4 regions of the Hydrogenophaga sp. H7 genome follow, and region 1 is predicted to be linked to each of the others. Evidence: predicted binding sites of a transcription regulator. Region 1 holds the regulator's gene; each other region holds the start of a gene.
The links. Region 1 encodes FNR, which switches genes on or off when oxygen is low (the NO sensors DNR and NnrR bind a similar motif). Its sites were predicted from a motif close to TTGATNNNNATCAA; they were not measured.
Positions count from the first base shown of each region.

Region 2: a site for FNR is predicted at 4,417-4,430, ahead of BC358_RS01265 (hemerythrin domain-containing protein). Genes of this name have one in related genera too.
Region 3: a site for FNR is predicted at 5,937-5,950, ahead of ubiM (5-demethoxyubiquinol-8 5-hydroxylase UbiM). Genes of this name have one in related genera too.
Region 4: a site for FNR is predicted at 4,424-4,437, ahead of BC358_RS18720 (FeoA family protein). Genes of this name have one in related genera too.

Region 1 is NZ_MCIC01000014.1:112,419-119,986, reverse strand. Features, by position in the region: gene BC358_RS09635 (sulfite exporter TauE/SafE family protein) at 1-614, opposite strand, end outside; gene hemN (oxygen-independent coproporphyrinogen III oxidase) at 665-2,044, opposite strand; gene fnr (fumarate/nitrate reduction transcriptional regulator Fnr) at 2,222-2,941, shown strand; gene BC358_RS09620 (hypothetical protein) at 3,020-3,313, opposite strand; gene BC358_RS09615 (FixH family protein) at 3,362-3,598, opposite strand; gene ccoG (cytochrome c oxidase accessory protein CcoG) at 3,692-5,164, opposite strand; gene ccoP (cytochrome-c oxidase, cbb3-type subunit III) at 5,204-6,118, opposite strand; gene BC358_RS09600 (cbb3-type cytochrome c oxidase subunit 3) at 6,149-6,286, opposite strand; gene ccoO (cytochrome-c oxidase, cbb3-type subunit II) at 6,299-7,042, opposite strand; gene ccoN (cytochrome-c oxidase, cbb3-type subunit I) at 7,056-7,568, opposite strand, start outside.
Region 2 is NZ_MCIC01000001.1:241,384-248,951, reverse strand. Features, by position in the region: gene BC358_RS01290 (PAS domain S-box protein) at 1-245, shown strand, start outside; gene rocF (arginase) at 317-1,234, shown strand; gene BC358_RS01280 (antibiotic biosynthesis monooxygenase) at 1,348-1,647, opposite strand; gene BC358_RS01275 (GMC family oxidoreductase) at 1,664-3,301, opposite strand; gene BC358_RS01270 (3-hydroxybutyryl-CoA dehydrogenase) at 3,451-4,302, shown strand; gene BC358_RS01265 (hemerythrin domain-containing protein) at 4,485-5,024, shown strand; gene gorA (glutathione-disulfide reductase) at 5,096-6,502, shown strand; gene BC358_RS01255 (MgtC/SapB family protein) at 6,492-7,568, opposite strand, start outside.
Region 3 is NZ_MCIC01000016.1:165,275-172,842, forward strand. Features, by position in the region: gene BC358_RS14330 (prenyltransferase) at 1-640, shown strand, start outside; gene BC358_RS14335 (bifunctional acetate--CoA ligase family protein/GNAT family N-acetyltransferase) at 946-3,624, opposite strand; gene BC358_RS14340 (histone deacetylase family protein) at 3,632-4,558, opposite strand; gene ubiM (5-demethoxyubiquinol-8 5-hydroxylase UbiM) at 4,692-5,900, opposite strand; gene BC358_RS14350 (Spy/CpxP family protein refolding chaperone) at 6,024-6,665, opposite strand; gene cueR (Cu(I)-responsive transcriptional regulator) at 6,831-7,292, opposite strand; gene BC358_RS14360 (heavy-metal-associated domain-containing protein) at 7,289-7,489, opposite strand.
Region 4 is NZ_MCIC01000018.1:210,356-217,923, forward strand. Features, by position in the region: gene argF (ornithine carbamoyltransferase) at 1-722, shown strand, start outside; gene BC358_RS18700 (YkgJ family cysteine cluster protein) at 731-1,051, shown strand; gene BC358_RS18705 (class I SAM-dependent methyltransferase) at 1,064-1,993, shown strand; gene BC358_RS18710 (hypothetical protein) at 2,000-2,185, opposite strand; gene feoB (ferrous iron transport protein B) at 2,182-4,056, opposite strand; gene BC358_RS18720 (FeoA family protein) at 4,053-4,361, opposite strand; gene kynB (arylformamidase) at 4,552-5,178, shown strand; gene kynU (kynureninase) at 5,198-6,472, shown strand; gene kynA (tryptophan 2,3-dioxygenase) at 6,484-7,362, shown strand; gene BC358_RS18740 (DNA glycosylase AlkZ-like family protein) at 7,388-7,568, shown strand, end outside.

The DNA.
Region 1 (7,568 bases):
GCGGCCAGTGCAATACCTGCCAGCCGGATGCCCCAGCCACCCGAGCCGTCGCCTCGCAAACGCAGCAAAAGCCAGGGACCGATGGTCAATGACAGTGACGTCCCAGTAGAGAACAGCGCCATGATCATCGCGCCCTCCATCGCGTTGGCCGACAAAGACGCCACCATCAGCGCGGAATACAGCAGCCCGCATGGCATCAGGGCCCACGCGACGCCGAGCACCGCGGGAGCCTTGGCTCCCAGCCGCCCGAGCACAGGACGCGTCCTGCGCCAGACGCCTTGGGCCAACCCGTCGAGCCAGGCTGGCTGGCGAGCCTGCCAGATCAGCACCAACCCGAGCAGCATCGCCGCCACGTGAAACATGGTCCAGACCGGCCGGATCACCGAAGTGTTGGTTCCGAGCCATGCCAAACCCTGCACCGACCCTGCAGCAACAGCACCAAAGAGGGAATAACCGAGAAGTCGTCCGGCCTGGAAGGTCAGCAGAGCCGATGTGCTCTGGCGCCCAGTCCCGCCACGGCTGATGCCTGCACACGCGGCACCACACATGGCAACACAATGGGGACCTCCAGCGATCCCCATGAACAGTGCGGTGAGTGCCATGGATGTTTGCATGGCAGAACTCTAGCAGTCGCAGCCCTCGCGCCGGTTCGAAACCACGCGAGTCAGATGATCTTGGAGAAACGCGCCCGGTCCTGGTCGACCTGCAGGTTCTTGTCGAAAACCATGGCAATGGCGCGAACCAGATACCAGCCCGACGGCGTCACCTCCACACCTGAGTCGTCGATGCGAACCAGTCCGTGCTCGGCATAGCCAGCCAGTACCTCCAACTCGCGCGCAAAGTAGCTCTTGCAGTCGATCAGGTGCCCCAGGTTGATCGATTCGAACTGAAGCTGCCCCTGACACATCAGCGACATGATCACGGAGCGGCGCAGCAGGTCGTCCCTGGTCAGTGCCAGTCCACGCACGATCGGCAGCCGCCCCTGGTCCAGCGCGTCGTAGTACTCCTCGATCGTCTTGGCGTTTTGGCTGTAGGTCGCGCCGATGCGGCCGATGGCCGAGACACCCAAAGCGATCAGGTCGCAATCCGGCTGCGTGCTGTAGCCCTGGAAATTCCGGTGCAGGCGCCCTTGACGCTTGGCCACCGCCAGCGCATCCGTGGGCAGCGCAAAGTGATCCATGCCGACATAGACATACCCCGCATCACTCATGGCATCCAGCGAAGCCGACAGCATCGACAGCTTGTCTCCCGCGCTGGGCAGTTCGGCAGCGACGATTCGCCGTTGCGGCTTGAAACGCGCCGGAAGATGCGCGTAGGCATACAGCGCGATGCGGTCGGGGCGCAACTGGTTGACTTGGGCAAGCGTACGGGCAAACGACTCAGGGGTCTGCAGCGGCAGCCCATAAATGAGGTCCACGTTGACCGACTCAAACCCGATCTTGCGGGCTGTCTCGACCAGTGCGAACACCTGTTCGGCCGGCTGCACCCGGTGCACCGCTTTCTGAACAGCGGGATCGAAATCCTGGACACCGAAACTCAGGCGGTTGAACCCCAGCCTGGCCAGGGTCTGCAAACGCTGGTCCGTCACGGTGCGGGGGTCGACCTCAATGGAGTACTCGCCTCCGGGCACGAGCGTGAAGTTGCGCCGGATCATCGTCAGCAGATCTTCCAGCTCGGCGTCGGACAGGAAGGTCGGCGTCCCTCCTCCCAGATGCAGCTGGGACACGGCATGCCCTTTGCCGAAATGCTGTACCTGCAGCTCCACCTCACGCGACAGATACCGCAGGTATTCCGCAGCCCTTTCGTGGTGTTTGGTGATGACCTTGTTGCAGGCGCAGTAGTAGCAGACAGACTCGCAGAAAGGAATATGTACGTACAACGACAGCGGCAACGCGAGCGAGCCTGCCCGACGCTGTTCCAGCGCCTGGATGTAGTCGCTCTCCGTGAACGCTTCTACAAAGCGGTCCGCGGTGGGGTACGAGGTGTAGCGGGGCCCCGGGATGTCGAATCGCTTGAGCAATTCGTCTGAAATGGCGTGACTCACAAACAATTCTCCAGTTCTCAGCGCGAATGTGCACCAAGGCGGAAATCGCACCCTTGATCAAGATCAAGGGCCATCCAAGCCCCGGGTTTTCCCCCGTGCTCGCAACGAGGATGAGAGCGCCCGCCTTGCTGGCACTTGTGGCCATGCGTTAAGCTTCGGGCGAAATCTGGAAGATTTATGGACATTCACAGCATCAAAGTCGCCTGTTCCAGCTGCAACCTTCGGGAGTTGTGTTTGCCAATGGGCCTCAATCCCGAGGAAATGGGCAAGCTGGACACCGTGATCTCCACGCGCAGGAGGATCAAGCGGGGAACCGCGCTGTTCAACACCGGCGACAAGTTCACTTCGCTCTACGCAGTGCGCTCGGGCTTCTTCAAAACCTGCGTGACCACGGCCGATGGGCGAGACCAGGTCACCGGCTTCCAGATGACCGGAGAAATCATCGGCATGGACGGCATCGTCAGCGACCGCCATTCCTGCGACGCGATTGCGCTTGAGGACGCCGAGGTCTGTGTGATGCCGTTTGACCAGGTCGAGGAACTCTCGCGGGAATTCACCACGCTGCAACACCATGTCCACAAGATCATGAGCCGGGAAATCGTCCGCGATCACAGCGTGATGCTGCTGCTGGGCAGCATGCGTGCCGAGGAACGTCTCGCAGCGTTCCTTCTCAATCTCGTCCAGCGTCTGCATGCACGAGGTTTCTCGCAGTCAGAGCTCATCCTGCGGATGACCCGGGAGGAAATTGGAAGTTACCTGGGCATGAAGCTCGAGACCGTGAGCCGGACTTTCTCGAAGTTCGTTGAGGAAGGCACCATCGAAGTCAAACAACGGTACGTGCACATCAAGAACACCGATGCGCTCAAGCAGATCGTGAACCCTCAGAGCTGCCGCTGAGTCTGGGCGTTTGAACGAAAGAAACCCCGCTCGGGTCTGAGGCCTGAGCGGGGTTTCTCTTTGTGTGCAAGCCGAGGGTCAGCCGCACCCGCCGTTGCGGGCGCAGTCCCGGGGGCGCTCCGCTTCGGGAACCGGGCAGCGGTTGACTTCGAACGGAGACATGGACAGCAGGGTGGTCAGCGCGCTCGATGCCATGGTGACACCCCAGAACACAAAGAACGCCAGGGTGTAGATGGCTTGGCGAGACAACTCCAGGGGGCTGCCGAACCAATGGAGATCACCAGGGTCGACCATGGCGAAAACAACCATCTCAAGCACAGCAGCCACCAGAAAGGCAGGCCAGGCTATCCACATCCACCGCTGAGCATTCATGATGCGTCTCCTTCACTCCTGTGTTGTCACATCCGGCGGTGTGGCGTCCTACTTGGAGGGTGCCGCCGGGACGACGGGAGAGGCGGCGTGATTGCGGGCCTGATGGGCCGGCTGCAACTTGGCCATCGCATCGACCTTGGCCTGCCCTTCCAGCCGCTGAGCCGCCGCAAGATCCCTTTCGTAGTCGGACTTGTTGAGCACAGGGTCCGGATTCTTCACCGCGATGACCACGGTGACCAAGCCGGCAACGATCACCAGCAAAGGACCTCCCACCACCATCCACATGTGCGGGACTTTCCACCAGGGCGTGCTTGGCGCGCGGTCGACTGGACGAGGTATTGCTGACATGACTTGTTCCATAAGGCGTGTAATTTCAGTTTAGCGCGGAACGATGAAGACCGCCTTCTCCACCACCTCGGACGCATCAGCGGCGGTGGACCGGACGGTGAACCGTATCGGGTGCGACCCGGCGGGCGCGGCGTTGGGCGGGAGCTGCACCCGCACGGCGGCGGAACGCACTTCCGTGGAAAGCACTTCCACCTCGGTTTCCGACGCGATCATCACGCCCTCAAGACCGTCGACGCTGATCTGGTAGCGCTGCGGCGACTCGGTCGCATTCATGATCTGCAGGCGGAACACGTTTTCGATGCGCCCCTGCTCCACCATGCGCGCCAGCGCGCCACGGTCGCGAATCACATCAACTTTCAGCGGCGTGCGCAGGAAGAGGCTGACAAACACAGCCAGGGTGATGACCGCCAGAACGCTGGAGTAGACGAGCACCCTGGGACGGAAAGCGTGACGGACCATCTGCTCACGGGTCCAGCCCTTGGCCATGCCGTTCTGCGTCGAGTACTTGACCAGTCCCCGCGGATAGCCCACCTTGTCCATCACCTCATCACAGACATCAATGCAGGCACCACAGCCAATGCATTCGTACTGCAGTCCATTGCGGATATCGATGCCCGTTGGACAGACCTGCACGCAAAGCGTGCAGTCGACGCAAGCCCCAAGGCCCAGGGCCTTGGGGTCGGCTTTCTTCGAACGTGCTCCGCGCGGCTCCCCACGCGCCTTGTCGTAGGTCACGATCATCGTGTCCTTGTCGAACATGGCGCTCTGGAAGCGGGCGTAGGGACACATGTACTTGCAGACCTGCTCGCGCATGAAGCCCGCGTTGCCGTAGGTCGCGAAGCCGTAGAAGAAGATCCAGAAGGTCTGCCAGGGCCCCAGTGAAGCGGCCAGGCTCAGACTCGCCAGTTCCCGGATGGGTGTGAAGTAGCCAACGAACGTGAAGCCGGTCCAGAGGGCGAACAGGACCCACAGGGCGTGTTTGAGCGAACGCTTGCCGAACTTGCGGGCGTCCAGGCTCGATTCGTCCAGCCGGATCCGCGCCGACCGGTCCCCCTCCACCTTCTTCTCGATCCACAGAAAGATCTCGGTGTAGACGGTCTGGGGGCAGGCATAGCCGCACCAGAGGCGACCGGCGACCGCAGTGAACAGGAACAGCGCCAGCGCGGAGATGACCAGCAGTCCTGTCAGGTAGATGAAGTCCTGCGGGTAAAGGACCAGACCAAAAATATAGAAGCGGCGCGCTTCGAGATCGAAGAGCACCGCTTGGCGGGCGTTCCACTCCAGCCAGGGCAATCCGTAAAAGATGATCTGGGTGAACCAGACCAGCGCCCAGCGCCACTTTGAGAACAACCCTGACACCGAACGGGGATGGATCTTCTTTCGCGAGGCGTAGAGGGAAACCATCACCTCATCGTCCTCCAGGACACCTTTCGGCGTCTCGGGAACGATGGGAATCACGGGAGGCTTAACGGTACTTGTGGCGTCTGGCGCTGGAGAACTCACGGATGACCCGGCGGGAGAGAAGTAACTTGCTTCAGGCCATCACTGCTTGGCGGCAGGCTTGTTGGACAAACCCCAGACATAGGAAGCCAGCACGTTGATCTGAGCTTCGTTCAGCAGCGCGGCCTGCGGCGGCATGTGGTTGTTGAAACCATTGTTGACGGCACGAATGATCGCCTCTTCGCCCCAGCCATGCAGCCAGACGCCGTCGGTCAGGTTGGGCGCACCCACCGCTGCCATGCCTTTGCCCTCGGGGCCGTGGCACGCCGCGCAAGCTGCGAACTTGGCCTTGCCCTGCGAAGCACGAACCGAATCGCTCGGACTGCCGGAGAGGCTGAGCACGTAGTGGGCCACGTCCTTGACGTCTTCAGGACCACCCACAGCCGCAGCCATCGGGGGCATGACGCCGGTACGACCCTGTGCAATCGTGGTCTTGATGTAGGCGTGATCGGAACCACCCAGCCAGTCGCCATCGGCAAGGTTGGGGAAGGACTTGGCGCCGCGGGCGTCGGAACCATGGCACTGGGCGCAGTAGTTCATGAACAGGCGCTCGCCGATGGCCATCGCCTGGGCGTCGGCCGCGATCTCCTCCGGCTTCATGCCGTTGTACTTCGCATAGATCGGGGCAATGGCGTCCTCGACCTTTTTCACCTCTGCGGCGTGCTGCCCCTGGGACGACCAGCCCAGGGCACCCTGGAACTTGCCAAACATCGGGTAAAGGGCGCCGTAGACGAGGGCAAAGACCACAGTGATGATGAACAGGTACACCCACCACTTGGGAAGGGGGTTGTTCATCTCACGCAGGTCACCGTCCCATACGTGGCCCGTGGTGTTGTCGGCGTGGGTGGCGGCCTTGGTCGTGCCGCTGATGTATAGCAGCACCGCACAGGCGATGATGCTGACGAGCGTGATGCCGGCCACGTAGAGGTGCCAGAAGTCGCTGATGAAGTCGCTCATGATGTTTTCTCGTGTTCGTTCCGCAATCGCTCAGTCGTCCTGGAAAGGCAGCTGGGCCGCCTCTTCGAAATCGCGCTGATTGCGTTTGGACCAGGCCCAGACCAGGATGCCGACAAAGGTCAGCAGGCTGATCGCCGTGACGATGCTGCGAAGATCGTTGATGTCCATGGTCTCGCCCCTTTATTGGGTCTTCGCCTCGGCAGCCGGCGCGGCCGTCTGTGCCTCTGCTGCGGGAGCTGCGGCTTCAGGTGCGGCGGCGGGAGCAGCCTCTGCAGGAGCAGCGGCTGCGGGCGCGAGCTTGGCGGCGCTGCGTGCCGTGCCCAGCACCTGCAGATAGGCGATGACCGCCTCCATCTGTGTCTTGCCCTTGACCTCTTCCACGGACTTGGCAATTTCTTCGTCGCTGTACGGGGCACCCAGCGTGCGCAACACTTCCATTCTCTTGGGCAGCACGTCCGCATCGACGGTCTTTTCAGCCAGGAACGGATAGGCAGGCATGTTGGACTCGGGGACCACATCGCGCGGGTTGTTCAGGTGAGCGCGATGCCATTCATCCGAATATCGACCGCCCACTCGATGCAGGTCCGGACCGGTGCGCTTGGAACCCCATTGGAAGGGGCGGTCGTACACGAACTCGCCGGCCACCGAGTAGGGGCCGTAACGCAGCGTCTCGGCCTGGAACGGCCGGATCATCTGCGAGTGGCAGTTGTAGCAGCCTTCGCTCACGTATACATCACGCCCCGCCAACTGCAGCGCGGTATAGGGTTTGAGACCCTCCACCGGCTGGGTGGTGGACTTCTGGAAGAACAGGGGAACGATTTCCACCAGACCGCCCACGGCCACCACGAGGGTGATCAGGACGATCATCAGGAAGTTGCTGGTCTCGATCCTTGCGTGACCAGTCACGGGTTCATTGTGTGCCATGTTGTTCTTCTCCTCAGGCGTGGGCGGGGTTGACGGCCATGACAGGGGCGTTGTGGGCCTTGCCCTGCATCGCGGTCATGACCACGTTCCAGAGCATCAGCACCATGCCGCTCAGGTAGAGCAGACCACCGACCAGGCGGATCACGTAGAACGGGAAGGTGGCCTTCACCGACTCGACGAAGGTGTAGGTCAGGCTGCCGTCGGGGTTGACCGAGCGCCACATCAGGCCCTGCATCACACCGGCAATCCACATCGCGGCGATGTACAGCACGATGCCGATGGTGGCGATCCAGAAGTGCAGTTCGATGGCTGGCACCGAGTACATCTTCTTCTGGCCGAACAGGCGCGGGATCAGGTAGTACAGCGAACCCATGGACACCAGACCCACCCAGCCCAGAGCACCGGAGTGCACGTGACCCACGGTCCAGTCGGTGTAGTGCGACAGCGCGTTGACGGTCTTGATGGACATCATCGGGCCTTCGAAGGTGGACATGCCGTAGAACGACAGGGACACGATCAGGAAGCG
Region 2 (7,568 bases), on a different contig from region 1:
AGGCGCAAATCCACGGCGACCGGGTGTTGCTGAGCGTGACCGACCAGGGCATCGGCTTCGACATGAAGCACCACGACCGCATCTTCGGCATGTTCCAGCGCCTGCACCGGCAGGACCAGATCCCGGGCACCGGCATCGGGCTGGCCCTGGTGCTCAAGGCCGTGGAGCGCATGGGCGGGACGATCCGCGCCGAGAGCGCCCCCGGCCAGGGTGCGCGCTTCGAAATCGAACTGCCTCTGGCCTGAATGCGGGAAAGCCTGCTTGAACGTCCCGCCGCCGTTCCTACACTGACCCGTCTTCCATCAGCGAACCGACCATGAACCTACCCGTCAGCCTCATTGGCGTTCCCACCGACATCGGCGCCGGCGCGCGCGGCGCCTCCATGGGGCCCGAGGCCCTTCGCGTGGCCGGCCTGCAAGCGGTGCTGGAGAGCCACGGCCTGCAGGTGATCGACCGTGGCAACCTGGGCGGCCCGTCCAACCCCTGGCAACCGCCGGTCGACGGTTACCGCCACCTGCCCGAGGTGGTGGCCTGGAACACCACACTGCACGACGCGGTGCACACCGAACTCGCCCAGGGCCGACTGCCCATCGTGCTGGGGGGCGACCACTGCCTGGGCATGGGGTCCATCAGCGCGGTGGCCCGCCACTGCCGCGAAACCGGCAAGCAGCTCCGCGTGCTGTGGCTGGACGCGCACGCCGACTTCAACACCGCCGAACTCACCCCCAGCGGCAACGTCCACGGCATGCCGGTGGCCTGCCTGTGCGGCCACGGCCCGGCGGTGCTCACCGGCATCGGCGGCCACACCCCGGCCATCACAGCCGACGTGGTGCGGCAGATCGGCATCCGCAGCGTGGACCCGGGCGAGAAGCGCTTTGTGCACGAGGTGGGGCTGGAGGTGTTCGACATGCGCTACATCGACGAGATGGGCATGCGCCACACGATGGAGCAGGCGCTGATGGGGCTGGACGACAGGACCCACCTGCACGTGAGCTTCGACGTGGACTTCCTCGACCCGGAGATCGCGCCCGGCGTGGGCACCACGGTGCCCGGCGGCCCGACCTACCGCGAGGCCCAGCTGTGCATGGAGATGATCGCCGACACGGGGCGCCTGGCCTCGCTGGACGTGATGGAACTCAACCCGGCGCTCGATGTGCGCAACCGCACCGCCGAGCTGGCGGTGGACCTGATCGAGAGCCTGTTCGGCAAGTCGACACTGATGAGGAAGAAATAGGCTCCCCCCGCGCCGCCTTCGGCGTCACCCCCCCCGGGGGCGATGCGAGCGGCCCGGCGAAGCCGGTTCCTCCGCATCACTGGAGCAGGCACGCGCTCCGTATGCGTTGTCTTTCAGCTCTTGCCTACGAGTTCGAGGTGCTCGACCACCGGCGGCTGCAGGAAGAACGGGCCGACGATGCTGCGCCACTCGGCAAAGGCCGGCGACTGGCGGAAACCCACCGTGTGGTCTTCCAGCGTGTCCCAGTAGATGTTCAGGATGTAGCGGCCCGGGCTTTCGATGCTGCGGTTGACCTTGAAGCCCTGAAAGCCTTTGGCCTGGGCAATCACGGTGCTGGCCCCGCGCAGGATCGCGGCTTCAAAGTCGGCCGCCTTGGCGGGGTCGATGCGGATGTCGGCGTGTTCAAGAATCATGTTCGCTCCTGCGGGTTCAGGCCACGGCGGCCCGGCGGTCGTCGCGAATCATATCCACGGCCTTCTCAGCCATCATGATCACCGGCGCATTGGTGTTGCCGCCGACCACGCTGGGCATCGCCGACGCATCGACCACGCGCAGCCCGTCCACGCCGTGCACCTTCAGCCGAGCGTCGACCACGGCACCCGCCGCCGGGTCCGGCCCCATGCGGCAGGTGCCGACCGGGTGGTAGATGGTGTCGGCGTGGTGGCGAACGAACTGCTCGATCTGGGCATCGCTCTGAGCGTCGCGCGAGGCGACCGATTCGATGCCTCCATGGCGCGCCAGGGCCGGCTGCTGCAGCAGGGCGCGCATGCGCTTGAAGCCCAGCACCAGCCGCGCCACGTCGTCCGGGTCCTGCAGGAAAGCCGGGTCGATCAGCGGCGCCACCTGCGGGTCGCTGCTGGCCAGGCGCAGCGTGCCGCGGCTCCTGGGGCGCAACAGGCAGACGTGGCAGGAATAGCCATGGCCCAGCACGGTCTTGCGGCCGTGATCGACCAGCTTGCCGACCACGAAGTGCAGCTGCAGGTCGGGGATCGCCTCCTCGGGTGAGCTCTTGATGAAGCCGCCGGCCTCGGCGAAGTTGGTGGTCAGCATGCCGCGGCGGCGGCTGCGCCACTCGAAGACGCCCTTGACCATGTCGGCGATGCCGCTCGGGGAGATGCCGAACAGTGAAGTCAAACGAGGGGCGTTCACCACCATCACCACGTCCGGGTGGTCGTGCAGGTTGCGGCCTACGCCGGGCAGTTCGAGCACTGAGGCAATGCCGTGCTCCGACAGGTGCGCGGTCGGCCCGATGCCCGAGAGCATCAGCAGCTGCGGCGAACCGAAGGCGCCGGCGCTCAGCAGCACCTCGCCACCCGGGTTCAGGGCCAGGGTCTGCGGCGCGCCGCGGCCGCCATCGGGCCGGTATTCGACGCCCACCGCCACGGGGCGCCCACCCCGCTGTTCCGTCACCACGCGCGTGGTGAGCGCGCTGGTGATCACCCGCAGGTTGCTGCGCCCCAGGTGCGGCGTGAGGTAGGCCTTGGCGGCGCTGAAGCGCTCGCCATTCTTGTGCGTGACCTGGTAGACGCCCACGCCCTCCTGCTCGGCGCCGTTGAAGTCCGCGTTGACTGGGTAGCCCGCCTGACGCCCCGCCTCGACGAAGTCCGGCAGCACCGGGTTGGGCGAGCGCAGGTCCATCACGTTCAGCGGGCCGCCGCTGCCGTGCCAGTCGTCGGCCCCGCGCTCGTTGTGCTCGGCGCGCTTGAAGTACGGCAGCACCTCGCTGAACGACCAGCCCGGATTGCCTTCGGCGGCCCAGGCGTCGTAGTCCTGCGCGTGGCCGCGCGCATAGATCATGGCGTTGATGGAGCTGGAGCCGCCCAGCACCTTGCCGCGCGGCTGGTAGCCCCGCCGGCCGTGCAGCCCCGGCTGCGGCACGGTGGAATAGTCCCAGCCGTTGAGCTGGTACTTGGCCATCACCGCCAGCCCCCCGGGGCAGTGGATCAGCACGCTGCGGTCCGGCGGCCCGGCTTCGAGCAGCGCCACGCGCACGGCCGGGTCTTCGCTCAGGCGGCCGGCCAGCACGCTGCCGGCGGACCCACCGCCCACGACGATGTAATCGAACATGTTGACTCCTGGCGTCGCGCGCCTGTCATGCCGTTGCAGGACGCTGCGCGACAATGCGGGGCAAGGTAGCACAGGGCTTTTCGCCGCAGTAGGCTGGCCCGCCTAGAGCGCCTCCGTCTTTACCCTCATCTTCCAGGAGTGATTCCCACATGAGCAGCATCCAGACCGTCGGCATCATCGGCGCCGGCACCATGGGCAACGGCATCGCGCAGGCCTGCGCCGTCAGCGGCATCCGCGTCGTCATGGTCGACGTGGCCCAGGCCGCGGTGGACAAGGGCCTGGCCACGGTGGCCGGCAGCCTGGACCGCCTGATCAAGAAAGAGAAGCTGACCGCCGAAGGCAAGGCGGCGGCGCTGGCACTGATCACAGGCTCGACCAGCTACGACGACCTCAAAGGCGCGCAACTCGTGATCGAGGCCGCGACCGAAAACGAAGGCCTGAAGGTCAAGATCCTGCAGCAGCTCGACGGCATCCTGGCGCCCGAAGTCATCGTCGCCACCAACACCAGCTCGATCAGCATCACCAAGCTGGCCGCGGCCACGCAACGCGCCGACAAGTTCATCGGCATGCACTTCTTCAACCCGGTGCCCATGATGGCGCTGGTGGAGATCATCCGCGGCCTGCAGACCAGCGACGCCACACACGACGCCGTCAAGGCCCTGGCCGAAGCCCTGGGCAAGACACCGATCACCGTGAAGAACGCCCCCGGTTTCGTGGTCAACCGCATCCTGGTGCCCATGATCAACGAGGCCTTCTTCGTGCTGGCCGAGGGCATCGCCACGCCCGAGGACATCGACGCCGGCATGAAGCTGGGCACCAACCAGCCGATCGGCCCGCTGGCCCTGGCCGACATGATCGGTCTGGACGTCTGCCTGGCGGTCATGAACGTCTACATGGCCGAGTTCAACGACAGCAAGTACCGCCCGGCCCCGCTGCTCAAGGAGATGGTGGCGGCCGGCTGGCTGGGCCGCAAGACGGGGCGCGGGGTGTATACGTACTGAGGCACCCACGACAGAAGGGTAGTTGATCCAGTGGCACCGCGGAACCGGCTTCGCCGGGCCGCCAGTGCCGCCCCCCGGGGGTGACGCCGAAGGCGGCGCGGGGGGAGCCATTTCTTGAGGCAGATCAATGGGCGGCGGCGCCGCGTCTCCAGAATGGCCTGAACGCCATCAAGGAGTCTCCCATGAGCGCAGCCCCCGTCTCCATTGCCATCTTCGAGTTTCTCGACAGCACCCACCAGGACATCCAGGACCATGTGCGGCAGCTGCACGGGCTGGTGGACGCCATCGAGTCCGACGGGCTGAACGCGGCCACCCGGGCGCTGGCCCGCCGCGTGTTGAACTACTTCAACACCGAGGCGCGCCAGCACCACCTGGACGAAGAAAAGCACATCTTCCCGGCGCTGCTGGCCAGCCAGGACGCCGAGGTCGCGCAGGCGGCCGAGCACCTGATCCAGGACCACGGCTGGCTGGAAGAGAACTGGATCCAGATCGCCCCTTCTCTGGAAGCGGCCACCAACGGCAACCTCTGGTTCGACCCGGCCGAGCTGCGGCATGCGCTGAAGGTGTTCGAGGCGCTGTACCTGGACCACATCCTGCTGGAAGAGTCGCTCGCCTACCCGGAGGCGAAGAAGCGCATGAAGGGCATCGACACCATCGGTATGGGCCGTGAGATGGCGCGGCGGCGCGTGATGGCCCAGGACGAGGTGCGCGCCCTCGCCTGAGAGCCCCTGCTCGGAAGGAGCCAAGAGGTGCCCTCGTACACTGACCGGCTTCCTGTCCTGCACCTGAAGCCATGAGTTCTTTCGACTTCGACCTCTTTGTCATCGGCGGCGGCAGCGGCGGTGTGCGTGCCGCCCGCATGGCCGCCGGGCGCGGCGCCCGCGTGGCGCTGGCCGAAACCCTGGGCACCGACGGCCTGGGCGGCACCTGCGTCAACGTGGGCTGCATCCCCAAGAAGCTCTACAGCTACGCGGCGCACTACCACGACGCCTTCGAGGAGTCGCGCGGTTTTGGCTGGGAACTGGACGCCGCCCCCACCTTCAACTGGTCCACCCTCAAGGCCAACCGGGCCAAGGAAATCTCGCGCCTGAACGGCGTCTACGCCAACCTGCTGCGCGGCTCGGGCGTCACCGTCATCAACGGCTTTGCGCGCATCGACGGACCGCACGCCATCACCGTGGCGACGCTCAACGCCGATGGCTCGCCGGGCCACCAGTCCTGCACCGCCGCGAACGTCCTCATTGCCACCGGTGGCACGCCCTTCGTGCCGCACTTCACCGGGCGCGAGCACGTCATCACCTCCAACGAGGTGTTCGACCTGGAACCGTTCCCGCAGCGCCTGCTGGTGGTCGGCGGCGGTTACATCGCCTGCGAGTTCGCGTCCATCTTCAACGGCCTCGGCGCCAAGGTCACCCAGCTCTACCGGGGCGAACAGGTGCTGCGCGGCTTCGATGACGAGATCCGCCACTTCGTGGCCGGCGAGATGCAGAAGTCGGGTGTGGACCTGCGCCTGAACGCCGGCGTGGTGGACATCCGCAAAACCGCGGACGGTCTGCGCGCCGAGCTGGAAGACGGCAATGTCGTCATGGCCGACGCCGTGCTCTACGCCACCGGCCGAAAGCCCAATGTGCAGGGACTGGGCCTGGAGGCCTTGGGCGTGGCCCAGGGCGCGCAAGGTGAGGTCATCGTGAACGAACACTACCGCACCAACGTGCCCAGCATCTGGGCCGTGGGTGACGTGACCAACCGGGTGCAGCTCACGCCGGTGGCGCTGGGCGAGGCCATGGTGGTGGTGGACCAGCTGTTCGGCCCGGCCCCCGGCAAGGCGCCGCGCAGCATGGGCTACGAGTTCATCCCCACCGCGGTGTTCACCCACCCCAGCATCGGGACCGTGGGCTACAGTGAGGCGCAGGCGCGCGAGAAGTTCGGCGCGGTCACCGTGTTCCGCAGCGAGTTCAAGGCGCTGCGGCACACGCTCTCGGGCAGCAGCGAACGCACGCTGATGAAGCTGATCGTGGACACCGCCAGCGACCGCGTGGTGGGCCTGCACATGGTGGGCGCCGAGGCCGGCGAGATCGTGCAGGGCTTCGCCGTGGCCATGAAGGCCGGCGCCACCAAGGCGGTGTTCGACAGCACCATCGGCATCCACCCGACGGCGGCCGAAGAGTTCGTGACCATGCGCGACCCCGTCAAGAGCTGAACCACAGCAACCCGGCCGCCACCAGCACGGTGTGCAGCCAAAGGCCCGGCGCCAGCCAGCGCAGGTAGGCCATGCCCCCGGTGAGCCCGGCGGTGACGCTCTTGCTCGCCGCGTGCACCAGCAAGGCCAGCGCCACCGCCCACACGCCGGCCGGCCCCGACACGGGGGTGGTGGCGGAGAACACCGCCGCCAGCGCAGAATGCAGGTCGGCCAGCGCGGCCACCAGCGCCCCCGCCACCAGGCCGGCATCGCCCAGCCAGCGCTGCAGGGCGTGCACCACCAGCTGCACGCTGCTGAGCAGCACGGCCACGGCCGCGGCGCCGCGCAGGCTGAACATGCGGTCGTCGCCGCGCACGGACAGTCCCTCGATGCGCGGCGACGACACCACCAGCCCGTCGCCATCGGTCGGCGCACCGCGCAACAGCACCCAGCCCCACAGCGCCACCACCCCGGCCCCCACCAACGCCGGCAGCCACAGCCGCGCCAGCCAGGCCGGCTGCATGGCCGCGGCCACCAGCAGCAGCTGCACCTGGGTGGACACACAGGACAGCAGGCCGCCGCCGGCCATCAGGCGGGGCTGGGCGCCCTGCTCGCGCACAGCCAGCCCCAGGGTCGCGATGGTGGCCGTGCTGGACACGAACCCGGAGGCCAGCGCCGACACCGCCACCGCATGGTGGGCCGCGAGCAGCCGAGCCGCGAGGTGCGCCACCGACTGCACGCCCAGCAGCAGCACCAGCAGCTGCACCACCTTGTGCGGGTTCAGCGGCGTGCCCCACAGCGGCTGGTCGGGCACCAGTGGCAAGGCCATCAGCGCCAGCGCGGCCAACACAATGCCATCGCGCACCTCGCCCGGGCGCAGCCAGTGCAGTGCGAACCGGTGCAGGCGCTCGCGCCCGGCCAGCAGCGCGGTCAGGCCCACGGCCAGGCCCGCCGCCAGCGGGGGACTCCACACACAGAGCACGCCGGTCAGGTAAATCAGCAGCAGCGCGATCTCGGTCGTCGTTCCGGGGTCGTCGGAGCGGTCGCGCTGGTAGGCCAGCAGGGCGAGCCCGGCCACCAGCAGAGC
Region 3 (7,568 bases), on a different contig from region 1:
CAGCGAGCGCGAGACCGCCGATCTGGCCAGGGCCCTGTTGCTGCTGCTGGTGCCCGGCGGCCTGCTGCTGGCGGTGAAGGCGGGGGGCGGGGTGATCGGGCTGGGGCTGGCCGGCCTGCTGCTGGTCTGGGCCTATTCGGCGCCGCCGCTGAAGCTGATGTCGCGCGGCCTGGGCGAACTCACCGTGGCGCTGGCCTGGTTCCTGGTGGTGCTGGGTGCCGATTTCGTCCAGCGGCGCCAGTTCTTCGTGATCCCGGCCAGCGTGGCCCTGAACTTCGCGGCCATGGTGGCGGCCTTGCTGCTGATCAACGGGGTGCCGGACGCCACCGCCGACGCCCGGGTCGGCAAGCGCACGCTGGCGGTCCGGCTGGGCCCCACCGGCGCCTGGGCGCTGTACACCGCGCTCACGCTCGGGGCACACGCGTGGCTGGCGGCATCGGTGTGGCTGCTGATTCCGCCAGTGCCTGCGCTGGGGGGGCTGGTCTCGCTGCCGCTGTCGTTGTTCGCCTCGGGCTGGCTGTTCCACCACCGGCACCAGACCGTCCGTCTGCGCCCGGCCCTGGCCGCGACGGTGGCGGCCACCTTGCTGCACGGCCTGGGCATGGCGGCTGGTTTTGCCTGGCTGGGCTGGAACCACTGAGCAGTTTTCAACAACTCTGTTGATAACTTTTTAAGAACACCATTGTTATCCACAATCGAAGCGGCTGTCGCCAAGTTGTTCCTTTTTCGACTGAACAGCGTCAGAACTTTTCGAACAGTGTTTTAAGGCCTTCAGAGGTTTGATTTCAAAAGGAAAAACAGACTTGTCCACACCAGAAGCCGCCCTCTACTACTACAACGAATTAGAGATATTGGAATAGTTAAACAAGATGGGGACAAAAAAAGCGCCGCCGGAAGGGGTTCCGGGGCGCTTTTTGACGGGTGTTCAACCGCGCTGGCGGCCGTTCAGAGGGTGTGGGTGACGAGCTTGAAGTCCGGGTCTTCCGCGAAGGGCTTGATCTGGAAGCCCAGGCCCTTCATGAGCTTGAGCATGCCGGGGTTGTTGGCCAGCACCAGGCCCTCGATTTCGGCCAGCCCCTTGTCCCGGGCCTCTTCCATGATGCTGAGCATCAGGCGCGATCCCAGGCCCTTGCCGTTGAAGTCGTCGGCCACCACCAGCGAGAACTCGCAGCTCGATTTGTCCGGGTTGGTGATGTAGCGCGAGACACCGACGACGCGCTCGGTCTCGACGAACTCGCCCCCGTCGGCGACCTTGCGCTCACGGTGGATGGCCACCAGGGCCATTTCGCGGTCGTAGTCGATCAGGGTCAGGCGCGAGAGCATGGACGGCGGCAGCTCGGTCATGCTGGAGACGAAGCGGTAGTAGCGGCTCTCGGGCGAGAGGTTCTGCACCAGGTCCTGCAGCATCTGGGCGTCGTCCGGGTGGATCGGGCGGATGGTGTACTCGCCGCCGCCGCGCAGCGGCCAGACCTGCTCGTAGCGCGCCGGGTAGGGCAGGATGGCCAGGTGGGCGTAGTTGCGCGCCGTGGCGGGTGCGCTCTCGATCACGATGCGGGCGTCCACCGCCACCGCGCCGTCCTCGTCCACGATGATGGGGTTGATGTCCATCTCGCGCAGCTGGGGCAGCTCGCAGACCATCTCGGAGACGCGCAGCAGCACGTGTTCCAGCGCGTCCATGTCGACCGCGGTGGCGCCGCGCCACTCGCCCAGGGTGTCGGCCACGCGCGAGCGCTCGATCAGGCGGCGCGCCAGGAACTGGTTGAGCGGCGGCAGCTCCATGGCCTGGTCGCCGATCAGCTCGATCATGGTGCCGCCGGCGCCGAAGGCGATCACCGGCCCGAAGGGGTCGTCGGTCTTGAGGCCGATGTAGAGCTCGCGGCCGCGCTTGCTGCGCGCCATCTTCTGGATCGTCACGCCGTTGATCCGGGCGCCGGGCTGCAGCCTGGCCACGCTCTGGATCATGGTGTTGTAGACGTCGCGCACCGCGGTCGCGTTCATCACGTTGAGCGCCACACCGTTGACGTCGCTCTTGTGGCTGATGTCGGGCGAGTCGATCTTGAGGGCCACCGGGTAGCCCAGCTGGGTCGCGATCATCATGGCCTCGTTGGGCGAGCGCGCCAGGATGGTCTGGGTGACCGGGATGTGGAAGGCCGAGAGCAGGGCCTTGGACTCCATCTCCGTCAGCACCTTGCGGCGCTCGGTCAGCACGTTCTCGATGATCAGGCGTGCGCCCTCGATGTCGGGGTTGGCCAGGGTGGAGAGCGGCGGCGGCGTCTGCTGCAGCAGCTGCTGGTTCTGATAGAAGCTGGCGATGTTGCCGAAGGCGCCCACCGCTGCCTCGGGCGTGCGGAAGCTTGGAATGGCGGCCTTGCCCAGCACCTCGCGCGCCTCGCCGACGGACGCATCGCCCATCCAGCAGCACAGCAGGGGCTTGTTCATGCGCGCCTTGGCCTCGGCCATCACGCGCGCCACGTCGGTGGCGTCGACGCCGGCCTTGGGCGAGTGCACCACCAGCACGCCGTCGACCGAGCGGTCCTGACCGGCGGCGTGGAGGGCGGCCAGGTAGTGTTCGGCGACGGCTTCTTCGGACAGGTCGACCAGGTCGCTCAGCGATGCCAGCGGGGGCAGCTTGGGCTTCAGTTCGGCCATGGTCTCGGGCGAGAGCTTGCCCAGCTGCAGCGCGATCTCGCTGACCCAGTCGGCCGCCAGCACGCCGGGGCCGCCGCCGTTGGTGATGATGGCCAGCCGCTTGCCCACCGGGCGGTAGCGCGAGGCCAGGCATTTGGCGGCCGAAAACAGTTCGACGAAGGAGCGCACCCGCACCGCACCCGCACGGCGCAGGGCGGCGTCGAACACGTCGTCGCTGCCGACGATGGCACCGCTGTGAGTCTGGGCGGCTTCGTTGCCGGCGGTCTTGCGGCCGGCCTTGAGCACCACCACCGGCTTGGCGTTGGCGGCGGCGCGCAGCGCGCTCATGAAGCGGCGCGCGTTGGAGATGCCTTCAAGATAGACGACGATGCTGTGCGTTTGTGCGTCGGACGCCAGGAAATCGAGCACCTGGGCGATGTCGACCGAGGTCTTGGGGCCCAATGAGACCACGGTGGAGAAGCCGACGCCGTTCTGGGTGGCCCAGTCCAGGATGGACGAGGTCAGGGCGCCCGACTGCGACACCAGGGCCAGCGGACCGACCGCCGCCAGCGGGCCGGCGACGCTGGCGTTCAGGCCGCTGCGCGGGCGCTGGAAGCCCAGGCTGTTGGGGCCGAGCAGGTGCATGCCGTGGCGCCGCGCCACCTGGTGCATCTCGCCCGCGATCTCGGCGTTGGCACCGCTGCCCACCACCAGGGCGGCCTTGCACTTGATGCGGCCGGCCACTTCCAGCGCCGACAGGGCCTCGGCCGGCGGCAGCGCGATGATGGCCAGGTCGGCCCGGGTCTGGGCCAGGTCGGCCAGGGTGCCGCTGGTGTGGATGTCCAGGAAGACCAGCGTGCCCGAGAAGCGCTGGCCGGTCAGCGCGGCGCAGAGGGTGCGCGCGTGGGCGATCTGGCTGTCCGGGTCTTCGTGGTTGCCGGCGAAGACGGCGATGGACTCGGGCTGGAAGAGGGGGGTGAGGTAGTGTTTGTCCATATTTCTTTCAGTCGGCCCCGATGAGGACCCTGACATGTGCGGCCACGCTGCGGGCCAGGGGGCTGAGCACGTAGCCACCTTCGAGGCAGGAGATGACACGGCCGTGGCAGTGTTTTTCGGCGACTTTCATCAGTTGTTGTGTCACCCAGGCGTAGTCGGCCTCGACCAGGCCGAGGTTGCCCATGTCGTCCTCGCGGTGGGCGTCGAAGCCGGCGGAGATGTAGATCAGCTGGGGCCGGAAGGCCTCGAGCGCGGGAAGCCAGTGCTCGGTGACCGCGGCGCGGAAGGCGTCGCTGCCGGAGCGGCTGGGCAGCCCGACGTTGACCATGTTGGGGCCGGTCGCGTTCTCGCCGTTGAAGGGGTAGAGCCCCTTCTCGAAGATCGAGCACATCAGCACACGCTCGTCGCCGCGGAAGATGTCTTCGCTGCCATTGCCGTGGTGCACGTCGAAGTCGATCAGCGCCACGCGCTCCAGGTGGTGCACGTCCAGCGCGTGCCGGATGCCGACGGCCACGTTGTTGAAGAAGCAGAAGCCCATGGCGGCCGAGCGTTCGGCGTGGTGGCCGGGCGGGCGGATGTTGCAGAAGGCGGTGGGTGCTTCGCCGGCCAGCACCAGGTCGGTGGCCTGCACGGCCGCACCGGCGGCGCGCAGCGCGGCCTGCAGGGTGTGGGGGCACATGTTGGTGTCGGGGTCGACCGCGCGCAGGCCTTCGGTGGGTGCGGCATCGAAGATTTCCTTGACGTAGAGCGAGGCGTGGGCGCGGCCGAGCTGTTCCTCGGTGGCCAGCGGCGCGTCGTAGGGGACCATGTAGTCCAGCAGCCCCTTGACCAGCAGGTGGTCGTTGATGGCACCCAGGCGCTCCGGGCACTCGGGGTGGTGCGCGCCCATGTCGTGGCGGGCGCAGTCGGCGTGGCTGATGAAGGCGGACAGCATGGTTCGGGTCTCCTCGGGCGGCGGATGCCTGCCGGGCGACTGCGCGCCCGTGCAGATTGACTTGTGTCAATCTAGACCCGAAGCCTGACGGCTGCCTTGACGCAACGCAACAAGGCCCTGTGGTGCGCCGGGTTCAGCCCAGCCCGGTGAGAGAAGCCGCGACCGCCCGCTTGAAAGGGGTGAAGCGCTCCCCGAGTTCCACCATGCCGCGGCGCAGCCAGCGTGCGGGCACGTGTTCGCGCGTGTAGAGGGTCGCCACGGCGTGGGTGGCCATGTAGAGGCCGCGCGCCGCGCGCTGGTGGACCAGCTGGTAGCGCTCCAGCAGCTGGGGCGATGCGATGTCCTGCCCGTTCTGGTGGGCGCTGATCAAGGCTTTTGAGAGCGTGTCGATGCTGCGCAGGCCGAGGTTGAAGCCGTGTGCGGTGACGGGGTGCATGCCGACCGCGGCGTCGCCCACGACGGCGAAGCGCTGTGCCACGAAACGCCGGGCCCAGACCCCCACCAGCGGGTAGGCGTGGCGCGTGCTGACCAGGCGCATGTCGCCCAGCTGGCCGCCGAAACGGCGCGTCATTTCGAGACCGAAGGCAGCCTCGTCCAGGCCCAGCAGCGGCTGGATGGCCTGGTGCGGCAGGGTCAGCACCACCGAGGAACGCGGACGGCCGCTGACCGGGTCGGGGTTCATCGGCAGCAGGGCCAGGGTCTGGCCGTGGTCGAACCACTCCCAGGCGGTTTCTTCGTGCGGCCGCTCGTGGGTCATGTTGCAGACCAGCATGGTGCGGCCGTAGTCGTGCATGTCGGCGGCGATGCCCATGGCGCGGCGGGTGCTGGAGTGGCGGCTGTCGGCGGCCACGACCAGGCGGGCCGACAGGGTCTCTCCGCCGGCCAGGGTCAGGCGGGCCGACTGGGCGTCGGTCTGGATGGCCGTGACCTGCTGGCCGCACAGCAGCTCGGGCGCGTCCCCCGGGCCGTCGCCCATGGCGGCCTCGAAGGCGGCGCGGCGGATGTGGTGGTTGGCAACCAGGAAGCCCAGCTCGGACTTCGGGCTGAGGTCGTGGCCGATGCGCATGCGCGACTGCGCCCTGCCAGAGCCGCCGTCGAGCACCAGCGCGTCCTTCAGCGGCGCGATGTTCTCGTCGCCGAGCCGCGGCCACAGGCCCAGCTGGCGCAGCTGTTCGGCGCTGTGCTGGGTCAGCGCGATCTCGCGGCCGTCAAAAGCAGGTTTCTGCAGCGATTCGAGGGGGCTCTGTTCGATCAGGGTGGTGCGCAGGCCGCTGCCGCGCAGCGCCCGGGCCAGGCTCAGGCCGGCCGGCCCGGCGCCCACGATGAGGAGGTCGTGTTCCATGGCGCGGCAGCTTACGTGTGTGCCACGGCCACGGGATTGACTCAGGTCAACGGGCACAAAAAAGCCCCGGCGAACCGGGGCTGTGAGGGCTGAGGAGAACCGTTCAATGAAGGCTGTGACGCATCAACTGGCCTTGGCACCGGGGCCGTCGCAGCCCATGCCGCCGCCCATGGCGCCCATGCCGCGGTGGCCACCGTGGCCGCCTTTGCCGCCCATGCGGTGTTCACCCTTCATGCCGGCGCGGTGGAAACCGCCGTGGGCCTGGGTGTCGAACACCTTCTGCTGCTCGGGCGTGAGCGCGGCGTAGAAAGTCTTGACCGCCTCGATGCGCTTGGCCATCGCGGCATCGCGCTCGGCGCGCAGCGCCTGCATCTTGTCCAGGCGCTGCGGCGTGGTCAGCTGGCTCCAGTCTTCCCGGGCCATACCGGGCGCGCCGGCCGGCGGGTTCGGCGCGGTGCCGGCGACGTAAGCGTTCCAGGCGGCTTCCTGCGAGGCGGTGATCTTCAGGGCCGACTTGAGCTGCGCCTGGTGCTCGGCGTGGCGCTTGGTCATCTGCTCCAGGCGCTGGGCGCGGCGCTCTTCCCACTGCTTGCTGTCGGCTCCGGCCTGGGTCCCCTGGCCGCGCTGGCCCATGTGCTGGGCGTGCATCTGCGGGTCCATGCCGTGGTGCTGGCCCATGCCCTGGGCGATGGCGGTGGCCGAGACGCCTGCGATGCCGGCGAGGATGGCGGCGACGGTGAGGCTGCGTTTGACGAGGGGTTTCATGCGAAGGCTCCTTGAGGTTGAGGGGGGAGGACACCGGGCGGGAGGGCCTTGTGCCTTGGGTTCAGTGTCATACCCCCGTGTGTACCGCTGTCTGCCTTTGTGATGCTGTCCGGTAAAGATTTGTTCCGGAACCTGCGACCGGGGAAGCCTGGGGTTTGATCCCGGTCAAGGATGGGCCAGATCGTCCAGGATCGGACAGTCGGGCCGTTCGTCGCCGGGGCAGTGGCACAGCAGGGTGTGCAGGCTGCGCTGCATGGCCTGCAGCGCCTCGATGCGCTGGGCCAGGTCGTCGTGGTGCTTCTGGGCGATGCGCTTGACGCTGGCGCTGCTGCGCCGCCGGTTGTGCCACAGGCTCACCAGCTCGGTGATGGCGTCCAGCCCGAAGCCCATGTCGCGCGCGCGGCGGATGAAGCGCAGCGTGTGCACATCGGCCAGGCTGTACTGGCGGTAGTTGCTGCCGGTGCGCGCCACCGCGCCCAGCAGGCCCAGCGACTCGTAGTGGCGCAGCATCTTGGGCGAGATGCCCGAGAGCTGCGCGGCGGTGCCGATGCTGACCGGCCAGCGGATGGCCGCGTCCTGAACGGCGTCGCTGTCCGACACCGGAGTGCCGGCCGGGTCGGATTTCATGCGGCGACCTGGTAACCCTCTTCCCGGATCGCGGCCGCCACCGCTTCGCGCGGCTGGGCGGTGTTCACCTCGACGAGGTTCTGCGCCCGGTCGATCCGCACCTCGGCCTGCGGGTCGAGGGTCTTGATGGCCGTCTGCACGGCGCGTTCGCAGTGGCCGCAGGTCATGCCCTGCACGGTGAAGGTCTGTTGGCTCATGGAGTAGCTCCAGTGGATTGAAAACAGCGCAATGATGCACCTTGACATGGTGTCAAGGTCAAGTGGCCTCGGTGGATAC
Region 4 (7,568 bases), on a different contig from region 1:
TGACCACCGGCGACAGCCAGCTCGGCCGCGCCGAACCGATCGAAGACAGCGCGCGCGTGATCAGCCGCATGGTCGACATCGTGATGATCCGCACCTTCGGCCAGGACAAGATCGAGAAGTTCGCGCAGTTCTCGCGCGTACCCGTCATCAACGGCCTGACCAACGAATTCCACCCCTGCCAGATCCTGGCCGACCTGTTCACCCTGACCGAGTACCGCCCGGCCCCCAGCGGCGACCCGCTGGACGCCGTCCGCGGCAAGGTGGTGGCCTGGGTGGGCGACGGCAACAACATGGCCAACACCTGGCTGCAGGCGGCCGAGCTGCTGGGCTTCACGGTGCACGTGAGCACGCCCAGCGGCTACGAGGTGGACGCGAAGCTGGCCGGCATCAGCAACCCGGCCTGCTACAAGGTGTTCAAGGACCCGAAGGAAGCCTGCCAGGGCGCCGACCTGGTGACCACCGACGTGTGGACCAGCATGGGCTACGAGGCCGAGAACGAGGTGCGCCGTGCCGCCTTCAAGCAGTGGTGCGTGGACGAGGCCATGATGGCCGTGGCCCAGCCCGACGCGCTGTTCATGCACTGCCTGCCCGCCCACCGCGGCGAGGAAGTGACCGCCGAGGTCATCGACGGCCCGCAGAGCGTGGTCTGGGACGAGGCCGAGAACCGCATGCACGTGCAGAAGGCGCTGATGGAATACCTGCTGCTGGGCCACCTGGCCTGAGCCGTCCCGTGAGCGCCTGCACGACCTGCGGCGCCTGCTGCGCCAGCTTCCGCGTGGACTTCTCGGTGTTCGAGACGCAATCCGAAGGCGGCAGCGTGCCCGATGGCCTGTGGGTGCCGGTGACCGACGGCATCAGCCGCATGCGCGGCACCGACCACGGCCGTCCGCGCTGCGCGGCGCTGTACGGCCCCGTGGGCCAGAAGGCGACCTGCGGCATCTACGAATGGCGACCCAGCCCCTGCCGCGAGTTCGAGGAAGGCAGCGACGCCTGTGCGTCGGCGCGCCGCCGCCACGGCCTGCCTGCCCTGGGCGATGGCCGGTCTCTCTGAACACGCGCCCCAATGCAAGCCCTGCTCGACGCCATCGCCCGCACCACACCGGGCTCCGACGCGCAACGCCTGTTCCATGGCCGCGGTGGCCTGCACCCCGGCAGCGAGGACTGGGCACTCGACTGGTACCCGCCCGTGTGGGTGCTCACCAAGTTCGGAGAGGCCACCGACGACGAGACCCGTGCCGTGGGTGAGGCGCTGGCCGCCCGGCAGGCCCAAGTCGCGCCCGGCCAGCCGCTGAACTGGGTGTTCCAGCGCCGCCAGCCCGACGGCCCGGTGAGCCGCCCCGTCACCGACGTGATGGCGGGCGATGTGCCCGATCCGCATCTGGTCAGCGAGGATGGCGCACGCTACCGCGTGCAGGTGCAGCGCGGCCAGAACCACGGCCTGTTCCTCGACATGGCCGAAGGCCGGCGCTGGGTGCGCGCGCATGCGCAAGGCGCCAAGGTGCTCAACCTGTTCGCCTACACCTGTGCCTTTTCGGTGGCCGCGCTGCAGGGCGGCGCGAAAGAGGTCATCAACCTCGACATGGCGCAGGGCGCGCTGACCACCGGCCAGCAGAACCACCAGCTCAACGGCATCCACGGCCGCGCCAAGTTCCTCGCGCACGACCTGTTCAGTTCCTGGGGCAAGGTCACGCGCATGGGGCCGTACGACCTGGTGGTTGCCGACCCGCCGAGCTACCAGAAGGGCAGCTTCGTGGCGACCAAGGACTGGCCGCGCCTGCTGCGCCGCCTGCCCGACCTGCTCAAGCCCGGCGGCCGTGCCCTGCTCTGCCTGAATGCGCCGGAGATCCCCGAACAGTTCCTGCGCGACCAGCTGGCCGCCGAGGCGCAGGCACTGGTGATCGAGCAGCGCCTGCCCAACCCCGCCGCCTTCGCCGACGTGTCGCCCGACCGCGCGCTGAAGGTGCTGGTGGTGCGGCTGCCGGCGCTGGCCTGACCGGCTTCAGTGGCAGCCGCCCGAGCGGCCGCTGCAGCCCTTGCAGGCCCCGCAGGCCGACGGTGGTGGGGCCTCGGCCTCCGCCGGGTTGCGCAGCGGCGACCCGGACCGCACGCGGCGCCACCACGGCTGCAGCAGGTAGACCAGCGCGCCGCCCACGCACAGCAGCACGATCAGAAACTGGATGTTCATGAACCGCTCCAGGCCAGCACCAGCCGGTAGGTGAACCACGAGGCCACCCAGGCCAGGGCGAACAGGTAGACCGTGACGATGGCCGCGTGGCGCCAACCCCCCGCCTCGCGCCGGATCGCCGCCAGCGTGGCCACGCACTGCGGCGCGTAGACGAACCACACCAGCAGCGACAGCGCCGTGGCCAGTGACCACTGGCTGCCGATCAGGCCACCGAGTGCGTCGGCCACCTGGTCGCCGCTGGCGCTCAGCGCGTACACCGTGCCCAGCGCCGCAACCACGACCTCGCGCGCGGCCATGGCCGGGATCAGCGCCACCACGATGCGCCAGTCGAAACCCAGCGGCGCGAACAGCGGCGCCAGCAACAGGCCCAGGCGGCCGGCGAAGCTGGCCTCAACCGGCGCGCCGGTGAATCCCTCCGGCGGCGCCGGGTAGCTGGAGAGGAACCACAGCAGCACCATCAGCGCCAGGATGATCCCGCCCACGCGCCGGATGAAGATCAGCGCGCGCTCCCACAGGCCGCGCGCGATGTTGCGCACGCTGGGCCAGCGGTAGGCCGGCAGCTCCATCAGCAGCGGCGTCGACCGGCGGCCGGCGCCGCGGCGCGAGACGATGAAAGCCACCGCCATCGCGCTGGCGATGCCCAGCGCGTACAGCCCAAACAGCACCAGACCCTGCAGGTTGAACAGGCCCGCCACGCTGCGCTGAGGCACGAAGGCGCCGATCAGCAGCGCGTACACCGGCAGCCGCGCCGAGCAGGTCATCAGCGGCGCCACCAGGATGGTGAGCCAGCGGTCGCGCCAGTGGCTGATGGTGCGCGTGGCCATGATGCCGGGCACCGCGCAGGCGAAGCTGGACAGCAGTGGAATGAACGAGCGGCCCGAGAGCCCCACGCTGCCCATCAGCCGGTCCATGAGGAAAGCCGCGCGCGGCAGATAACCCGAGTCTTCGAGCAGGAAAATGAACAGGAACAGCACCAGGATCTGCGGCAGGAACACCAGCACGCCACCCACGCCCGCGATCACGCCGTCCACCAGCAGGCTGCGCAGCGGCCCCTCGGCCATGTGCGCAGCCACCTGTTCGCCCAGCCAGCCCATGCCCGCTTCGATCAGGTCCATGGGCCAGGCGGCCCAGGCGAACACCGCCTGGAACATCAGCAGCAACAGGCCCGCCAGCAGCACGTAGCCCCAGACCGGGTGCAGCGCCCAGCGGTCGATGCGGTCGTCGGCGGTCCAGCGGCGCGGCGGCTCGTCCAGCACCGCGGCCAGCAGGGTGCGCACGCGCAGGTTCAGCTGCCCGGGGTCGGTCGCCACGCCCAGGTCGCCGGGTGCTTGCGCTGGCGGCAGACCGGCCGCCATCAGTTCGTCGAGCTGGCGCAGCAGGGCCTGGGCACCGTCGCGCTGCACGCCCACGGCCGTGACCACCGGCAGGCCCAGTTCTTCGGCCAGGCGGGCGGTGTCGATGCGCAGCCCCCGCGCCTGCGCCACATCGGCCATGTTCAGCACCAGCACCATCGGCAGGCCCAGCGCCTGGGCTTCGAGCACCAGGCGCAGGTTCAGGCGCAGGTGGGTGGCGTCGACCACGCAGACCAGCAGGTCGGGCCGCGCCTCGCCGGGCAGGCGGCCGGTGACCACGTCGCGCGTGACCGACTCGTCCTGGCTCAGCGGCTCCAGGCTGTAGGTGCCCGGCAGGTCCAGCACCTGGGCCCGCCGGCCCTGCGGGGTTTCGAGCCAGCCCTGCTTGCGCTCGACCGTCACGCCGGCGTAGTTGGCGACCTTCTGGCGCGCACCGGTGAGCAGGTTGAACAGCGCGGTCTTGCCGCAGTTCGGGTTGCCCAGCAGCGCCAGGCGGGGCAGTGCCACAGCGCCGTTCATGCCGCCTCCCGCACGCGCAGCAGCGCCGCCTCGTGGGCCCGCAGCGCGAAGGTCGAGCCACCCACGCGCACGGCGATCGGCCCACCACGGCCGCCGGCGCGCGCCACGATTTCGACCACCTCGCCGGGCAGGAAGCCGATCTCGGCCAGGCGGTGCAGGGTCCGGCGAACCTCGGGGTCGTGCACCGTCGCAAAACCCTGCAGCAGCGCCGGGGTGCGCAGGGGCCAAGCGTCGAGCGTGCGCGGCGCGGTGTCGCGGGCGTCCGGGCAGGCGCCGGTGCAGGAAGGGGACGGGGCAGTGGACATGGTGGAACCCGACATTGGAAGAAGAGATGTTCTCAATGTAATCAAACGAGAGTGGTTCTCATTTGCTTTTAATCAAAGTCTGGCCGATTTCTTTGCCCTGCATCCAATTTGCTTTAGGTTTAAATTATTTTCTGATCGTTGGGAATAACCGACACCACGGTTTTTTCGTGGGTGCTACCTTCCGCTAACCATGAAAAAGCTCTGGGACATTTCCCCTCCTGTGCATGCCGGATCGCCCGTGTTTCCGGGCGACACGGCCTATTCGCAACAGTGGGTGGCCCGCATCGGCCCCGGCTGCCCGGTCAACGTGAGTGCCATCACGCTGAGCCCGCACGTGGGCGCCCACGCCGACGCGCCGCTGCACTACGACCCCGAGGGCGCGGCCATCGGCGCTGTGGACCTGCAGGCCTTCATCGGCCCGTGCCGGGTGGTCCACGCCATCGGCTGCGGGCCGCTGGTGCGGCCGGAGCACATCGCGCACGCGATGGACGGCCTCCCGCCACGGGTGTTGGTCAGGGTCTACGAGCGCATGCCGCAGGACCGCTTCGATACCGCCCTGCCCGCCTTCGCACCCGAGACCGTGGCCCTGCTGGCCGACCGCGGCGTGGTGCTGATCGGCATCGACAGCGCCAGCATCGACCCGGCCGAGAGCAAGACCCTGGACAGCCACCAGACCATCCGCCGGCGCGGCCTGCGCGTGCTGGAGAACCTGCTGCTGGACGACGTGCCCGAGGGCGACTACGAGCTGATTGCCCTGCCCCTGAAGCTGACCACCGCCGACGCCAGCCCGGTGCGCGCGGTGTTGCGTGAACTGTGAACCCGAAGGAGACCCACCGATGACCACCAAAGAAGACTGCCTGCAGAGGGACATCCAGGACCCGCTGCGCGACCTGCGCGACGAGTTCAACCTGCCCGTCGACACCATTTACCTCGACGGCAACTCGCTGGGCGTGATGCCGCGGGCCGCCCCCGGCCGCGTGGCCCAGGTGGTGACGCAGGAATGGGGCACCGACCTGATTCAAAGCTGGAACAAGCACGGTTGGTTCCAGATGCCGGGCAAGGTGGGCGACAAGATTGCCCGACTGATCGGCGCCGGCCCGGGCGAGGTGGTGGCCACCGACAGCACCTCGGTCAACCTGTTCAAGGTGCTGAGCGCGGCCATGAACATCGCCGCCGCCGACGCACCCCAGCGCAAGCGCATCGTGAGCGAGCGCAGCAACTTCCCGACCGACCTCTACATCGCCGAGGCGCTGTGCAAGCAGCACGGCATGGAACTGGTGCTGGTCGAGCCCGAGGAGATTGCCGCCTCGCTGACCGCCGAGGTCGCCATCCTCATGCTCACGCACGTGAACTACCGCACCGGCGCCATGCACGACATGGCGGCCGTGACCGCGGCCGCGCACGCCGAGGGCATCCTGACCGTGTGGGACCTGGCGCACAGCGCGGGCGCGGTGCCGGTGGACCTGAAGAAGGCCAAGGCCGACTTCTCGGTCGGCTGCGGCTACAAGTACCTCAACGGCGGCCCCGGCGCGCCCGCCTTCGTCTGGGTCAACCCGCTGCACGCCGACCGCTTCTGGCAACCGCTGGCCGGCTGGTGGGGCCACGCCGCGCCCTTCGCCTTCACGCCCGACTACCAGCCCGCACCGGGCATCACGCGCTACCAGTGCGGCACGCAACCCATGATCAGCCTGGCCGCGCTGGAATGCGGTGTGGACACCGTGCTGGGCGCCGAGCCCTTCGGCGGCATGGCCGCGCTGCGCGCCAAGTCGCTGGCGCTGACCGACCTCTTCATTCAACTCGTCGAAGAGCGCTGCGCGGGCCACGGCCTGGGTCTGGCGACGCCACGGGAACACGCGCTGCGCGGTTCCCAGGTCTGTCTGACCCGAGACGAAGGGGCGTACGCCATCGTGCAGGCCCTGATCGCGCGCGGCGTGATCGGCGACTACCGCGCCGGCGACGGCGGGCGCCACAAGGACATCCTGCGATTCGGCTTCACGCCGCTGTACATCGGCTTTGTCGACGTGTGGAACGCGGTCGAGTACCTGAAGCAGGTGCTCGAATCGGGCGAGTGGAAGCGCCCCGAGTTCAACCAGAAACATGCGGTGACCTGAGAGGAGACGCCATGACCTGCCCCTACCACGACACCGGCGGCAGCACGCCCGCCTCGGCCACCGAATCCATCGTGCGCGACGAGAAGGCGCAGCTGGATTTCAGCCACGACATGAGCTACGGCGACTACCTGCAGCTCGACGCCATCCTGACGGCGCAGAAGCCGCTCTCGCCCGCCCACGACGAGATGCTGTTCATCGTGCAGCACCAGACCAGCGAGCTCTGGATGAAGCTGATGCTGCACGAGCTGACCGCCGCGATCCGCAACATCGCGGCCGACGAGCTGAACCCCGCTTTCAAGCAGATGGCGCGCGTCTCGAAGATCATGGAGCAGCTGGTGCACGCCTGGGACGTGCTGGCCACCATGACGCCGCCCGAGTACAGCGCGATCCGCCCCTACCTGGGCCATTCCAGCGGCTTCCAGAGCTTCCAGTACCGCTGCATCGAGTTCGCGATGGGCAACAAGAACGCCGCCATGCTCAAGCCGCACGCGCACCACCCGGAGCGCGCGGCCATGGTGCAGGCGGCCTACGAAGCGCCTTCGCTCTACGACGAGTGTCTGCGCCTGATGGCGCGCCGCGGCATCGCCGTGCCGGCCAGCCATCTGGAGCGCGACTGGACCCAGCCCTACGAGGCCAGCGAGGCGGTCGAACAGGCCTGGCTGCAGGTCTACCGCAACCCGAAGCAGCACTGGGATCTGTACCAGCTCGGCGAAGAACTCACCGACCTGGAAGACGCCTTCCGCCTCTGGCGTTTCCGCCACGTCACCACGGTCGAGCGCGTGATCGGTTTCAAGCGCGGCACCGGCGGCACCGGCGGCGTGAGCTACCTGCGCAAGATGCTCGATGTCGTTCTTTTCCCCGAGATCTGGACCCTGCGCACGGCGCTCTGATCTCCCCGCTCCGGCATGATGGCGCATGGCCGCCATCACCCTCGCCCACCTGCGCCGCCACGCCGTGGCGCGCAGCCTGTTCCCTCCCACCACCCTGCCCAAAGCCATCGATCGCCTGGGCTTCGTGCAGGCCGACCCGATCCGTTCGCCCGCCCGCGCGCAGGACCTGACGCTGCGCCACCGCGTCCAGGGCTACCGGGTCGGTG